2 regions of the Streptomyces sp. NPDC006368 genome follow, and region 2 is predicted to be linked to the other one. Evidence: riboswitches for the same ligand, from Rfam matches in the RefSeq annotation. Region 2 holds a riboswitch; the other holds the start of a gene.
The links. A riboswitch is a leader RNA that binds a small molecule or an ion and turns the genes downstream of it on or off. The one in region 2 is predicted to bind S-adenosylmethionine.

Region 1: it holds a riboswitch for S-adenosylmethionine, as region 2 does, so the genes downstream of both, ABZZ38_RS08730 (aminotransferase class V-fold PLP-dependent enzyme) here and thrC (threonine synthase) in region 2, are expected to answer to the same signal.

What each region holds. Positions count from the first base shown of each region.
Region 1 covers NZ_JBEXQK010000007.1:140,902-148,070, forward strand. The annotation lists gene trpD (anthranilate phosphoribosyltransferase) at 1-1,056, shown strand, start outside; SAM riboswitch class IV at 1,166-1,282, shown strand; gene ABZZ38_RS08730 (aminotransferase class V-fold PLP-dependent enzyme) at 1,472-2,842, shown strand; partial or broken gene ABZZ38_RS08735 (glycerate kinase) at 2,835-3,977, opposite strand; gene ABZZ38_RS08740 (SLC13 family permease) at 3,974-5,404, opposite strand; gene ABZZ38_RS08745 (response regulator transcription factor) at 5,466-6,125, opposite strand; gene ABZZ38_RS08750 (HAMP domain-containing sensor histidine kinase) at 6,122-7,169, opposite strand, start outside.
Region 2 covers NZ_JBEXQK010000059.1:12,039-19,207, forward strand. The annotation lists gene ABZZ38_RS28325 (trehalose-6-phosphate synthase) at 1-654, opposite strand, end outside; gene ABZZ38_RS28330 (glucosyl-3-phosphoglycerate synthase) at 700-1,650, opposite strand; SAM riboswitch class I at 1,776-1,920, shown strand; gene thrC (threonine synthase) at 1,905-3,224, shown strand; gene ABZZ38_RS28340 (ubiquitin-like small modifier protein 1) at 3,248-3,523, shown strand; gene ABZZ38_RS28345 (cold-shock protein) at 3,943-4,146, shown strand; gene groL (chaperonin GroEL) at 4,626-6,248, shown strand; gene ABZZ38_RS28355 (SRPBCC family protein) at 6,348-6,791, shown strand; gene ABZZ38_RS28360 (hypothetical protein) at 6,961-7,169, shown strand, end outside.

The DNA of each region.
Region 1 (7,169 bases), on a different contig from region 2:
GTGCAACCCGCTGGAGGACCGAGCGCGGCGGGTCGTTCCTGGCCCGAGGTGCTGAACGGCCTGCTGGAGGGGCGCGACCAGAGCGCCGACGACACCGCGTGGGCGATGGACCTCATCATGCGCGGCGAGGCGACCGACGCCCAGATCGCCGGGTTCATGGTGGCGCTGCGGGCCAAGGGCGAGACGGTCGAGGAGATCTCCGGCCTCGTCCGCACCATGTACGAGCACGCCAATCTGATCGAGGTGCCCGGCCCGTCGGTGGACATCGTCGGCACGGGCGGCGACGGAGCCAGGACCGTCAACATCTCCACCATGTCCGCGATCGTCGTCGCCGGTACGGGCGCCAAGGTCGTCAAGCACGGCAACCGCGCCGCGTCGTCCGCGTCCGGCTCCTCGGACGTCCTGGAGAAGCTGGGCGTCAACCTGGAGCTGGCACCCCGGCGGGTGGCGGAGGTCGCCGGGGAGGCGGGCATCACCTTCTGCTTCGCGGTGAAGTTCCACCCGGCGCTGCGCCATGTGGCCGCGGCCCGCAGGGAGCTCGGCATCCGTACCACCTTCAACTTCCTCGGCCCGCTCACCAACCCGGCACGGGTCCGCGCCCAGGCCACGGGCGTCGCCGACGCGCGCATGGCGGCCATCATGGCCGGGGTGCTCGCCCGGCGCGGCTCCTCCGCCCTGGTGTTCCGCGGCGACGACGGGCTCGACGAGCTGACCACCACCGCCACCTCGAAGGTGTGGGTGGTCCGGGACGGGGCGGTGCGCGAGGAGACGTTCGACCCGCGCGACGTGGGCGTCGAGCTGGTGCCGGTCGAGGCGCTGCGCGGCGCGGACGCGTCGTACAACGCGGACGTGGCGCGCCGGCTGCTGGGCGGCGAGACGGGGCCGGTGCGGGACGCGGTGCTGCTCAACGCGGCGGCGGCGCTGGTGGCCCTGGAGCCGTCGGACGCGCCGCTGACCGAGCAGATCCATGCGGGCATGGCGAGGGCGGCCGAGTCGATCGACTCGGGCGCGGCGCGCGCGGCGCTGGAGCGGTGGGTCGCGGCCAGCAACGCGTAGCTCTCGCGGTGTTACGGAGGGGCCCGGGCGTGAACCGGGCCCCTGTCGCGTGTCCCGGTATCCGGGCACGGGTTGCGCGGAGGCGATCGCGTGCCTTAACTTCTCGGCAGGTCATGAGTGACAGCGACTACGGCCCCGGCCCGCTGTCCGGCAACCCTCCGTCCGTGGCGGGGTGCCCCGGGTGAAGACCAGGCCGCAGGCAGGACGTCTGTGGCAAGCGCGGACCCCTGGCATCGGTGAATGTCACAGCCCCTGGGGTCCTGGTCCTCAAGGGAGCAGTCTCGTGAGCAAGCGAATGCGATAGGGCTCGAAGCCCCTCCTTCGGTTCCCCCTTTTTCCCTCCGCCGCGGCCGCACCGTGCGCTCTTCCGGTGCGTCGACGCGCGGTTCTCGCCTGCCTCGTACGGGAGTTCGCCATGTCCGCCACCTCCGTTGCCGCCGACCGGTCCGTCCGCGCCCCCCTGCCCGTTCTGGGACGGGATGTCACCGTCCCCCTCGTCACCGGTGGCGAGGTCACCTACGCCGCCCTCGACTACGCCGCGAGCGCGCCCGCCCTCCAGCGGGTGTGGGACGACGTGGCCGCGTACGCGCCCTACTACGGCAGCGTGCACCGGGGCGCCGGGTACCTGTCGCAGCTGTCGACCGACCTGTTCGAGAACAGCCGCGCCACGGTCGCCGAGTTCCTGGACTGCCGGGAGGACGACCAGGTCGTCTTCACCCGGTCGACGACCGACTCGCTCAACCTGCTCGCCGCCGCCCTGCCCGCCGACTGCCGGGTCTTCGTCTTCGAGACCGAGCACCACGCCTCGTTGCTGCCCTGGAGGGACGCCCGGGTCACCTACCTCAACGCGCCCCGCACCCCCGCGCAGGCCGTCGAGACGCTGGAGCGTGCCCTCGCCGACCGCGACCCCCACGGCCCGGCGCTGGTCTGTGTGACCGGCGCGTCCAACGTGACCGGCGAGCTGTGGCCCGTGCGGGAGCTGGCCGCCGCCGCCCACGCCCACGGTGCGCGCATCGTGCTGGACGCCGCGCAGCTCGCGCCCCACCACCCGGTCTCCGTGCGCGACCTGGACGTCGACTGGGTGGCGTTCTCCGGGCACAAGCTGTACGCGCCGTTCGGCTCCGGCGTCCTCGCCGGGCGGGCCGACTGGCTGCGGGACGCCGAGCCGTACCTCGCCGGGGGCGGCGCGTCCCGCAAGGTGACCCGACGTGTCAGCGGCGAGGGCGCCGGCGGCGTGGACGTGGAGTGGCACACCACCGCCGCCCGCCACGAGGCCGGCTCGCCCAACGTCATCGGCGTCCACGCCATCGCCTCCGCCTGCAAGGCGCTCACCGAGGCCGGGTTCGAGAACCTGGTGGCGCGCGAGCGGGAGCTGATCGGGAAGGTCCGCGAGGGGCTCGCCGAGGTGCCCGAGGTGCGGGTGCTGTCGCTGTTCGGCGACGACTCCGCGCGCGTCGGGGTCATCTCGTTCGTCGTGAAGGGCTGGAACAGCTCGCACTTCGCCGCCGCGCTGTCCGCCGAGTACGGCATCGGGGTGCGCGACGGCCTGTTCTGCGCCCACCCGCTGGTGCGCACCCTGCTGGACGGCGACCCGCAGGACGCCGGCGAGTGCGGCGCGCCGGACGGGGGGACCACCGCGCTCAACGCCATCCGGGTCAGTTTCGGGGCGGGGACGCCGGACGAGCACGTCGACCGGTTCGTTCGGGCCGTGAAGGAGCTCGTGCGGGACGGGGCGCAGTGGAACTACCGTACGGAGGACGGGCGTTGTGTGCCCGACCGGGGCTGACCAGCAGCGTGCCGAGCAGGACCGTGCGCAGGGCCCGCTCGGCCGCGTCCGTGAGGAGCTCGGCGGCACGGTCCAGCGCCTCCCGCAGGGGTACGGGCCCGGCGGCGATCGACTCGTAGGCGTCCAGGCCCGACTCGTGCGCGCCCTCACCGAGGCTGCCCGCCAGCGCGAGGACCGGGACGCCCGCCTCCCGCGCCCGGCGCGCCACCTCGCCCGGGATCTTGCCGCGCACCGTCTGGGCGTCCAGGGCGCCCTCGCCGGTGATCACCAGGTCGGCGCGGGCGAGCCGGGCGCTCAGGTCCAGCCCGTCGAGCAGCACCTCGAAGCGCGGCAGCAGCCGGGCGCCGACCGCCGCGAGCCCCGCGCCCAGGCCCCCGGACGCGCCGGTGCCGGGCGCGCCGCGCAGGTCGACGACCGGGGTGAACGCCTCCGTCAGGAGGCCCGCCCAGTGCTCCAGGGCGGCCGACAACTCCTCCACCTGCGCGGGCGTCGCGCCCTTCTGGGGGCCGAAGACGCGGGCCACGCCGCGCTCGCCGCACAGCACGTTGTAGGGGTTGCACGCCACCAGGAGTTCGGCGCCCGCGAGCCGCGCGTCGAGTCCGCTCGCATCGATGGCGGCGAGGCGGACCAAAGCGCGTCCGCCGTGCGGGAGTTCGCGGCCGGCCGCGTCCAGGAGCCGGGCGCCCAGCGCCTGGAGCGCGCCGGCTCCCCCGTCCGACGTACCGGAGTCGCCGCAGCCGACCAGGATGCGGCGCGCCCCGGAGTCCAGGGCCGCGCGCAGCAGTTCGCCGACGCCGTACGTCGTCGTGGCACCCGGGTCGCGACGGTCCGGGTCCACCAGCGCGAGCCCCGCCACCGCGGCCATCTCCACGACCGCGGTGCCGCAGCCGAGCACCGCGAAGTGGCTGTCGACCGGTGAGCCGAGCGGGCCGGTCGCGGTGTACGGCACGAGCCGGCCGCCCGTCGCGGCGGCCAGCGCCTCCGCCGTGCCCTCGCCGCCGTCCACCAGCGGGATGAGGTCCAGTTCGGCGTCCGGCAGCACCCGCAGCACGCCCTCGGCGATGCACTCGGCGGCCTGCCGTGCGGACAGGGACTCCTTGAAGCCGCTGGGCGCGACGGCGATGCGGCAGGTCATCGGGGGGTCTCCAGGAGGACGGGCACGCCGAGCAGCGGCCAGACGGTCAGGGCGAAGAGCAGGACCACGCCCGCGGTGAGCGGGGCCAGGACCGCCGACAGCCGGAGCAGGTCGCGCGGCGTGTAGGTCGGTACGCCGTCCGGTATGTCGGCGAACAGGGCCACCGGCTTGGCGGACGACGGCAGGGTGTGGCAGAAGCCGGCCGCGGCGGTGGAGGCGAGCGCGGCGGTCACCGGGTTGACGCCGGCCGCCGCGGCGGCGGCCACCACCAGCGGCACGAGCACCGACGACCGGGCCGACCGGGACTGCAGGACGAGATGCGCCGCCGTACTGACCACCACGACGACGCCGAGGAACAGCCAGGGCGGCGCGTCCACCGGCAGCCCCGTCACCAGCCACCTCGCCGCACCCGAGTCGGAAAGCGCCACACCCATCGCCGCCGTCGCCGCCATGAACAGCAGCAGCGGCCACGGCACCGTGGTCAGGCCGTCCTTGAGGCGGACGGTGCCGAGCGCCGGTGACGCGGCGACGACCGCTCCGATCAGCGCGACCACCGCCGGTGACACCCGGTGGAGCGGCTCGCTGCACCACAGCACCACCACCGTCGCCAGCAGCAGCGCGCAGCGCTGCTCGGCGGTGGTCAGCGGCCCGGTGACGGGCGTGGGGGAGTGGGCCTCGATCTCGGCCGCGGTGATGCGCACCGGTCCGCGCCGGTCGGGGCGCGAGGTGGTGGTGAGCAGTACGGCCTCGGCGGCGAGATGGGACGAGACGATCGCGAGCGGCAGGCCGAGCAGCAGCCACTCCACGAACCCGAGCCGCCGTCCGGACTGTTCCCACAGGACGTCGACGGTGATGAGGTGGGCGCCCGCGCCGATCAGGGTGGCGACGGCGGACAGCAGCACCACGGTCGGGAAGAGCAGCGCCAGCATCACCACCAGCCGCCGCCGGTCCGCCAGCACCCGGGCCAGGGCAAGGAACACGGGGAGCGCGAGGGCGGCCCGCCCCGAGGTGGCGGGTACGGCGAAGGAGGTCACGACGAGGGCGGCGGTGGTGAGGTGGACCAGCTGGCGCACCGTACGGGCGCCGCTGACCAGGAAGGCCGCCGCCCGCCCGGCGAGACCCGTCCGGGTGACCGCGGCCGCCAGCACGAACGCGCAGATCAGCAGCCAGATCGTCTCGTCGCCCAGTGTGGCGAACAGCGTCGCGCTGCTGATCACCCCGGTCGCGGTGAGGGCGAGGCCCGCGCCCAGCGCGATGTACGTGTCGTCGACGGACGTGGCGATCCACGCCACGGTGGCGAGGACGAAGACGGCCAGGGTCAGGCGCGCGTCGGCCCCGAGACCGGGGAAGCGGGAGGGCATGGCCAGCAGCGCGCACACACCGAGCGCGGCGCCGAGGAACGCGGCCCGGCTGGGGGAGAGGGTCACGGTGTCCAGTCTCCGGACGCGCCGTGAGCCCTCAATGAGCGCTTTGTGAAGGAAAGTTCATCTACGGCATGCGGTACCCCATGCCGCGTACCGTCTCCAGCCGCTGCGCGCCGAGCTTCTTGCGCAGCGCCCGGACGTACACGTCCACGATGTTCGAACCGGGATCGAAGTCGTACCCCCATACGTGGGACAGGATCTGTTCCCGTGACAGCACCTGTCCGGGGTGGCGCAGGAACAGCTCCAGCAATACGAATTCACGGGCCGTCAGGTCCACGGTCCGCGCGTCGGCGCGGGCGCGGCGGGTGCGCAGGTCCAGGCTGAGGTCCCCGCTGCGCAACACCGTCACCTCGGGCGCGCGGGCGGCGGTGCGCAGCCGGAGCCGTACCCGCGCCAGTAACTCCTCGAAGCGGAACGGCTTGGTCATCCAGTCGTCGGCACCGCCCTCCAGCCCGGCGACCGTGTCCCCCACCGAGTCCCGCGCGGTCAGCACGAGCACCGGGAGCGTCACCCGGGCCTCGCGCAGCTCGCGCAGGACGGTGAAGCCGTCCCGCCCCGGCAGGCCGATGTCCAGCACCATCAGGTCGAACCCGCCGGTGACGGCGTAGTCCAGGGCGGTGTCGCCGTCGGCGGCGACGGTGCTGGTGAAGCCGTTGGCGCGCAGCCCCTTCTCGACGAAGGAGGCGATCCGCTCCTCGTCCTCGGCGATCAGAATGCGGTTCACCGGTCGTGATCCTCTTCCAGTACGAGTACGAACGTGGCCCCGCCGCCCTCGGTGGGGCGCAGTTCGACGCGCCCGCGATGGCCCTCGGCGATGGCCTTGACGATGGACAGGCCGAGCCCCGCGCCGCCGCTCGTGCGGGTGCCGCGCCGCGGGGTGCCGCGCCGGAACCGCTCGAAGATCACGGCGGCGTCCTCGGTCCGCACCCCCGGTCCGCTGTCCGCGACGTACAGCTCGATCCGGCCGTCGGCCTCCCGCGAGCCGATCCTTATCCGCTGGCCGGGCACGGTGTGCTGGACGGCGTTCTGGGCGAGCTGGACCATGGCCTGGGTGATGCGCTGCGGGTCGAGCTCGGCCTCGCGGTCGGCGACGCCGTCCAGCACCCACTCCCGCTCGCCCAGCGCCCGGGCCTTCACGAACACGTCGGCGGTCAGCTCGCCCAGCTGCACCGGCCCGGGCGTGACGAAGTCGGGGCGCTCGGCCTTCGCCAGCAGGAGCAGGTCCTCGACGATACGGCTCATCCGGTCGAGCTCGTCGGTGACCAGGCGGATCGTCTCCGCCTGCTCGGCCGGGTCGTCGCCCATGAGCTCCAGGTGGCCGCGCACGATGGTGATGGGCGTGCGCAGCTCGTGCCCGGCGTCGTCGACGAACTGGCGCTGCGCGGCGAAGGCCCGCTCCAGCCGGTCGAGCATGGCGTTGAACGTCTCGGCGAGCAGCGCGATGTCGTCGCGGCCCCGGACGGGAATGCGGCGGGTGAGGTCCTGCTCGGTGAGCTGCGCCGCGGCCCGGCGGACCACGCGTACGGGGGCGAGGATGCGGCCCGCGACGGCCCAGCCGATGCCGGTCGTCATCAGCAGGGCCACGCCGGAGATCGCCAGCTGGGTACGGAACGCCTCGGCGGCGATGGCCTGCTCGTGACCGGCGTGGAAGGCGACGACGAACGCGCCGGGCGGTGCGGCGGACGGTACGGCGGGCGGGCGCGCGGGCGCGATGGGCACCTTGGCCCAGCGCACGTCACCCTGCGGCCGGTGCAGGGTGCCGAAGGAC
Region 2 (7,169 bases):
CCCCAGCACCGACTGGCAGCAGTTCTGGAAGGCGCGCAGCCACCGGGAGGTCAGGAAGCCCAGCCGGTCCGCGCCGAGCATGCCCAGCAGCAGCTCCTCCGCGATGTCGTCCGGCAGCATCCGGAAGTACTCCGGCGGCGCCCACGGCGTGTGCGAGAAGTGGCCGATCCTCAGGTCGGGGCGGAGTTCCCGGAGCATGCCCGGCGCGAGCGCCAGGTGGTAGTCCTGGATCACCACGGCCGCGCCCCGGTCCGCCTCGTCCGCCAGCGCCGCCGCGAACGCGCGGTTGTAGAGCCGGTACGCGTCCCACTGCCGCCGGAACTCCGTGTCGAAGACCGGCTCCAGCGGCGTCTGGTACAGCATGTGGTGCACGAACCACAGCACCGAGTTCGCGATGCCGTTGTACGCCGCCGCGTGCGTCGCCGGGTCGATGTCGAGCATCCGCACACCCGGCTCGGCCATCCCGCGCCGTACCGCCTCGCGGTCACCGTCGCTCAGCGCGGCGCACACCCACAGCGCGCCGGCGTCCGGCCCGATCGCGGACAGGCCGGACACCAGCCCGCCCCCGCCCCTGCGGGCGTCGAGTGTGCCGTCCTCGCGGGGCACATAGCTGACCGGACCTCTGTTCGAAGCAACGAGAATCTGGGGCGCCATGGTGACGAACCTAGCCCGTCCCGTAAACGCTCAAACGTACGGAGATCAAGCCACGCGCCGCCGCGCGTACTCCGCCACCTCCACCATCGGCGGCCGTTCCTCCGTGTCCACCGGATGCGTGCGCGGTACGAAGCCCTCCTCGCCCCGGTCGAACTGGGTCAGCCGCGGCCGTACCGGATGCCCCCGGGAGAGCCGCAGCTGAGCCGTCCGGTAGATCGCCGCCGCCATCCGGCCCAGCGCCCGGTCGTCCTGGTGCCGGTGCTTGCGCACACCCACGTCCACCTGCGCCAACGCGTCCAGGCCCACCGTGTGCAGCGCGTCGACGAGGAGGCCCAGCTCGACGCCGTACCCGACGGGGAAGGGCAGCCGCTCCAGCAGCGAGCGGCGCGCCGCGTACTCCCCGCCCAGCGGCTGGACGAAGCCGGCGAGCTGCGGCCAGTGCAGGTTCAGCAGCGGCCGTGCCACCAGCTCCGTCACCCGCCCGCCCTGGGCCGCGGCACCCACCGCGTCACCCAACGGCCGGTCGTACATCGCCTTCACGAAGTGAACGCCCCGGTCGGTCAGCAGCGGTCCGACGATCCCGGACACGAAGTCGGCCGAGAAGTCCCTCAGGTCCGCGTCGACGAAGCACACGACGTCCCCGCTCGTCACGAACAGCGACCGCCACAGCACCTCCCCCTTGCCGGGCAGGGCGGGTACGCGCGGGAGTATCGCGTCCCGTGCGACGACCCGGGCCCCGGCCGCCGCCGCGACCTGTGCCGTGCGGTCCGTCGAACCGGAGTCGATGACGACCAGCTCGTCGACGAGCGGGACCGCGTCCGACATCAGCTCGCGCCGGATCACGGTGACGATGTCGCCGACCGTCGCCTCCTCGTTCAGCGCCGGCAGGACGACACTGACGGTCGTTCCGCGTTTGGCCGAGAGCAGCTGGTCGAGCGGCCGGTCGGACACGGACCAGGACCGCCGGGCGAGCCAGCGCTCCACCTCTTCCAGCACGTGATCTCCATCTCGCGTATCGGACGACCATCTCAGGCGTCCAGGGGTTCGGTTACAGTCTTGAGCAACGCGGATGACCGTCGCATGTCGGGGGTCAGGGTCCGCGCCGTCGAACAATCGAATACCGCTCATCCAGAGGGGCAGAGGGACACGGCCCGTTGAAGCCCCGGCAACCCTCCAGTCGGCACTCGCACATCTGCGCGCGAGGCCCCGGCTAGGGAAGGTGCCAAATCCGTCTCATGGCGAAGTGCGCCATGAGGAAGATGAGGAGAAAGGGCCTCGCCTCCATGGCTGTACAGACTGTCGCCACCGCAAAGAACGTCGACCTCGGGCCTGCTTCCGCCCTCTCCTGTCGCGAATGCGGCGAACGTTTCCCCCTCGGCCCCATTTTCGCCTGTGAGCTGTGTTTCGGGCCGCTGGAGATCGCCTACGACCTGCCGGCCGGCGACCCCGAGGCGCTGCGCAGGCGGATCGAGGCCGGGCCCGCCAACATCTGGCGGTACGCCCCGCTCCTGCCCGTCCCCGCCGACGTGACGGAGAAGCCGAACCTCAACCCGGGCTGGACCAAGCTGGTCCGGGCCGACAACCTCGCCCGCGAGCTCGGCGTCGAGCCCGGCAAGCTGTTCGTCAAGGACGACTCCGGCAACCCCACGCACTCCTTCAAGGACCGCGTCGTCGCCCAGGCCCTGGAGGCCGCCCGCGCCTTCGGCTTCACCACCCTGTCCTGCTCCTCCACCGGCAACCTGGCGGGCGCCGTCGGCGCCGCCGCCGCCCGCGCCGGCTTCCGCTCGTGCGTGTTCATCCCGCACGACCTGGAGCAGGGCAAGGTCGTCATGGCCGCCGTCTACGGCGGCGAGCTCGTCGGCATCGAGGGCAACTACGACGACGTCAACCGCTTCTGCTCGGAGCTCATCGGCGACCCGCTGGGCGAGGGCTGGGGCTTCGTCAACGTCAACCTCCGCCCGTACTACGCCGAGGGTTCGAAGACGCTGGCGTACGAGATCTGCGAGCAGCTCGGCTGGCGGCTGCCCGACCAGCTGGTCATCCCGATCGCCTCCGGCTCCCAGCTGACGAAGATCGACAAGGGTCTTCAGGAGCTCATCGGCCTCGGCCTCGTCGAGGACAGGCCGTACAAGATCTTCGGCGCCCAGGCGGCGGGCTGCTCCCCGGTGTCGGCGGCCTTCAAGGCCGGCCATGACGTCGTACGGCCCCAGAAGCCGGACACCATCGCCAAGTCGCTCGCCATCGGCAACCCGGCGGACGGCCCGTACGTCCTGGACATCGCCCGCCGCACCGGCGGCGCCGTCGAGGACGTCGACGACGAGCAGATCGTGGACGCGATCAAGGTGCTGGCCCGCACGGAGGGCATCTTCGCCGAGACGGCGGGCGGGGTGACCGTGGGCGTGACGAGGAAGCTGATCGAGGCTGGTCTGCTGGACCCGTCCCTGACCACCGTCGTGCTCAACACCGGCGACGGGCTGAAGACCCTCGACGCGGTGTCCGCGACCACCGGCCCGACCGCGACCATCCGCCCGAGCCTGGACGCGTTCCGCGACGCCGGCCTGGCCCGCTGAGACCCTTCGAAAGGCACCCCGACATGAGCGTCAACGTCCGCATCCCCACCATCCTCCGCACGTACACGGGCGGCCGGGCCGAGGTCACGGCCGAGGGCTCCACCCTCGCCGAGGTCATCGAGTCGCTGGAGAAGAACCACCCGGGCATCGCCCCCCGCGTCCTGGACGACCAGGGCAAGCTGCGCCGCTTCGTGAACGTCTACGTCAACGACGACGACGTGCGCTTCGAGGACGGTCTCGGCACCGCGACGCCGGACGGTGCGGGCGTTTCGATCATTCCCGCCGTCGCCGGCGGCTGATCATCAACCGGTCGCTCCGATAATCGGAATTGCCCCCTCCGTCACAAGAAGCGGAGGGGGCAATTCTGCATGGTTGGGCGCGGTAGAGTTGGGGAAGTCCCCGCCGTCGCGTGTGCCGGACGCATATGAATTCACGCTCCCGCGCGACAAGATGCAGTCAAAGTGTCCGTAAGTTATGCGCCATAAGTGCGCTTTGCCGGGCCCGACTTGCCCGGGATTCCCCCGTATTCGGCCAACTTTTCCGTTCACGCGTGCTCGGAATTCTCGTCCGATTGACCTGTTGCAGACGGCAGTTGGACAGATACATTCAGCGGCGGTCGACGCGTTCCGGCGCAGCCCGTTCCTGTTCAGCGGGTGAGTTCTGACCCGGGTCCGCGAAGTGCGGTCCTGTGCAAGGGCCAGTAATAGGGGAGTTAGGCATGGCTCAGGGCACCGTCAAGTGGTTCAACGCGGAGAAGGGGTACGGCTTCATCGCGGTCGACGGTGGTGCGGATGTTTTCGTCCACTACAGCGCGATCCAGATGGACGGTTACCGCACCCTGGAAGAAGGTCAGCGAGTCGAGTTCGAGATCTCGCAGGGCCAGAAGGGTCCGCAGGCGGACATGGTCAAGCTCGCGGGTTAGCACTGAGCCGGCACAGCGGCACAGCGGCACGGCGACACGGCGTGATTCGGCCAGCGACTGCACAGTGAGTGCCAGGGGCTCGCATCCGAGGAGGGTGCGGGCCCCTCGCATGTCCGCGCGCGGGGTTCCGTGGGCGGGTCCCCGCGCGGGTCCGTGGGCAGGTCCCCGCGCGTGTCGGTGCGCGTGTCGGTGCGCGCCGGGGAGGCGCCGCCCGGCGTGCGGCACCGGCGTGCGACCCGTCCCGCACCCGGTTCGCGCCGCGCCGTCGCCTCCCGATCCCCGGGAGGCGCTTGCACTCGCAGGGGTCGAGTGCTAATCATTGGTTAGCACTCTGAAGGTGAGAGTGACAACGAAGGACCGGGTCGGTGAGGTCCGCAGGCCAAGTGGGGCAAGGAACCACAGGGGCATGCAGGCCGTCCGTCGCGGGCGCCAGCGCGGTCCGGAGCAGTCTCCACCCCAGTCCGGGAGGACCACTTCACATGGCCAAGATCATCGCGTTCGACGAGGAGGCACGGCGCGGCCTCGAGCGCGGCATGAACCAGCTCGCCGACGCCGTCAAGGTGACCCTGGGCCCCAAGGGTCGCAACGTCGTCCTCGAGAAGAAGTGGGGCGCCCCCACGATCACCAACGATGGTGTGTCCATCGCCAAGGAGATCGAGCTCGAGGACCCGTTCGAGAAGATCGGCGCCGAGCTGGTCAAGGAAGTCGCCAAGAAGACGGACGACGTCGCCGGTGACGGTACGACCACCGCGACCGTTCTCGCCCAGGCGCTCGTCCGCGAGGGTCTGCGCAACGTCGCCGCCGGCGCCAACCCGATGGCCCTGAAGCGCGGTATCGAGAAGGCCGTCGAGGCCGTCTCCGGCGCGCTGCTCGACCAGGCGAAGGAGGTCGAGACGAAGGAGCAGATCGCCTCCACCGCCTCCATCTCCGCCGCCGACACCCAGATCGGCGAGCTCATCGCCGAGGCCATGGACAAGGTCGGCAAGGAAGGCGTCATCACCGTCGAGGAGTCCCAGACCTTCGGTCTGGAGCTGGAGCTCACCGAGGGTATGCGCTTCGACAAGGGCTACATCTCGGCGTACTTCGCCACCGACATGGAGCGTATGGAGGCCTCTCTGGAGGACCCGTACATCCTGATCGTCAACTCCAAGATCTCCGCGGTGAAGGACCTGCTCCCGCTGCTGGAGAAGGTCATGCAGTCCGGCAAGCCGCTGCTGATCATCGCCGAGGACGTCGAGGGCGAGGCCCTGTCGACCCTGGTCGTCAACAAGATCCGCGGCACCTTCAAGTCCGTCGCCGTCAAGGCCCCGGGCTTCGGCGACCGCCGCAAGGCCATGCTGAACGACATCGCCATCCTCACCGGTGGCCAGGTCATCTCCGAGGAGGTCGGCCTCAAGCTGGAGAACGCCGGCCTCGACCTCCTGGGCCGCGCCCGCAAGGTCGTCATCACCAAGGACGAGACCACGATCGTCGACGGTGCCGGTGAGAGCGAGCAGGTTCAGGGCCGCGTCAACCAGATCCGCGCCGAGATCGAGAACTCCGACTCGGACTACGACCGCGAGAAGCTCCAGGAGCGTCTGGCGAAGCTGGCCGGCGGCGTGGCCGTCATCAAGGCCGGTGCCGCCACCGAGGTCGAGCTCAAGGAGCGCAAGCACCGCATCGAGGACGCGGTGCGCAACGCCAAGGCCGCCGTCGAGGAGGGCATCGTCGCCGGTGGTGGCGTGGCCCTGCTCCAGGCGTCCAGCGTCTTCGAGAAGCTGGAGCTCGAGGGTGACGAGGCCACCGGCGCCAACGCCGTGCGCCTGGCCCTGGAGGCCCCGCTGAAGCAGATCGCCGTCAACGGTGGTCTCGAGGGTGGCGTCATCGTCGAGAAGGTGCGCAACCTGCCCGTCGGCCACGGCCTGAACGCCGCGACCGGCGAGTACGTCGACATGATCGCCGAGGGCATCATCGACCCCGCCAAGGTGACCCGTTCCGCTCTGCAGAACGCGGCCTCCATCGCGGCGCTGTTCCTCACCACCGAGGCCGTCATCGCCGACAAGCCGGAGAAGGCGTCCGCGCCGGCCGGCGGCGGCATGCCGGGCGGTGACATGGACTTCTGATCCTCCCGGATCGGACACGTCCTTCCGTTCCGAGGGCGGCACCCCTTCTCCCAGGGGGTGCCGCCCTCGGGCGTTTCGGCCCGGGCCTACGCTGGGGGTATGGCCGTCGACGTCCTGACCGAGACCGTGATCGACGCCCCGTGCGACCTCGTCGCCGCGTACGCCGCCGACCCGTCGAACGCGCCCGAGTGGTACGTCAACATCGTCTCCGTCGAGTGGGAGACCCCGTCCGCCATGGAGGTCGGCGCCCGCGCGGCCTTCGTCGCCCGCTTCCTCGGGCGACGCCTCGTCCACACGTACGAGATCGTCGCGTATGAGCCGGGGCGGCGCCTCGTCATGCGTACGACCGACGGGCCGTTCCCCATGGAGACCACCTACACCTGGGAGCCGTACGGCACCGACGGGAGGGCGACCCGGATGACGCTGCGGAACCGTGGCGGCGCAGGTCACCGGTTCGCCGCCCCCGCGATCCGGCGCGCCAACCGCAAGGACCTGGCGGCGCTGAAGCGCCTGCTGGAACGCAGGAGCAGCCCCGGGGCCTGACCCCCGGGACCGGTCCCTGGTGTGGCCGGATCGGAACCCCTCGGGCCTGGCGGGTGTCAACTGCGGTTAGCACGGATGGGGTTGTTGAGGCCTCATACCTATGCGAGCCGACGGTTAATCGACCACTCTGTGTATGGAAGCCGAATACTCAGCGTGGAGGTGCCAGGCCATGGCGTTGCGATCGTCGGACCGGCTGCGGGCGGCCGAGGAAGTAGTGGCACAGCTGCGGGGCGAACTGGGTGCGGTGGGGGTGACCCTGCCGTCGCTGCGGGTCGACGCGGTGACGGCGACGGGTGACGCGCCGTTTCCGCTGGTGGAGCTGGGGCGCTGCAACCTCGACACCGCGATGCGGCTGGTCGCCGTACTGCGCGAGGCACG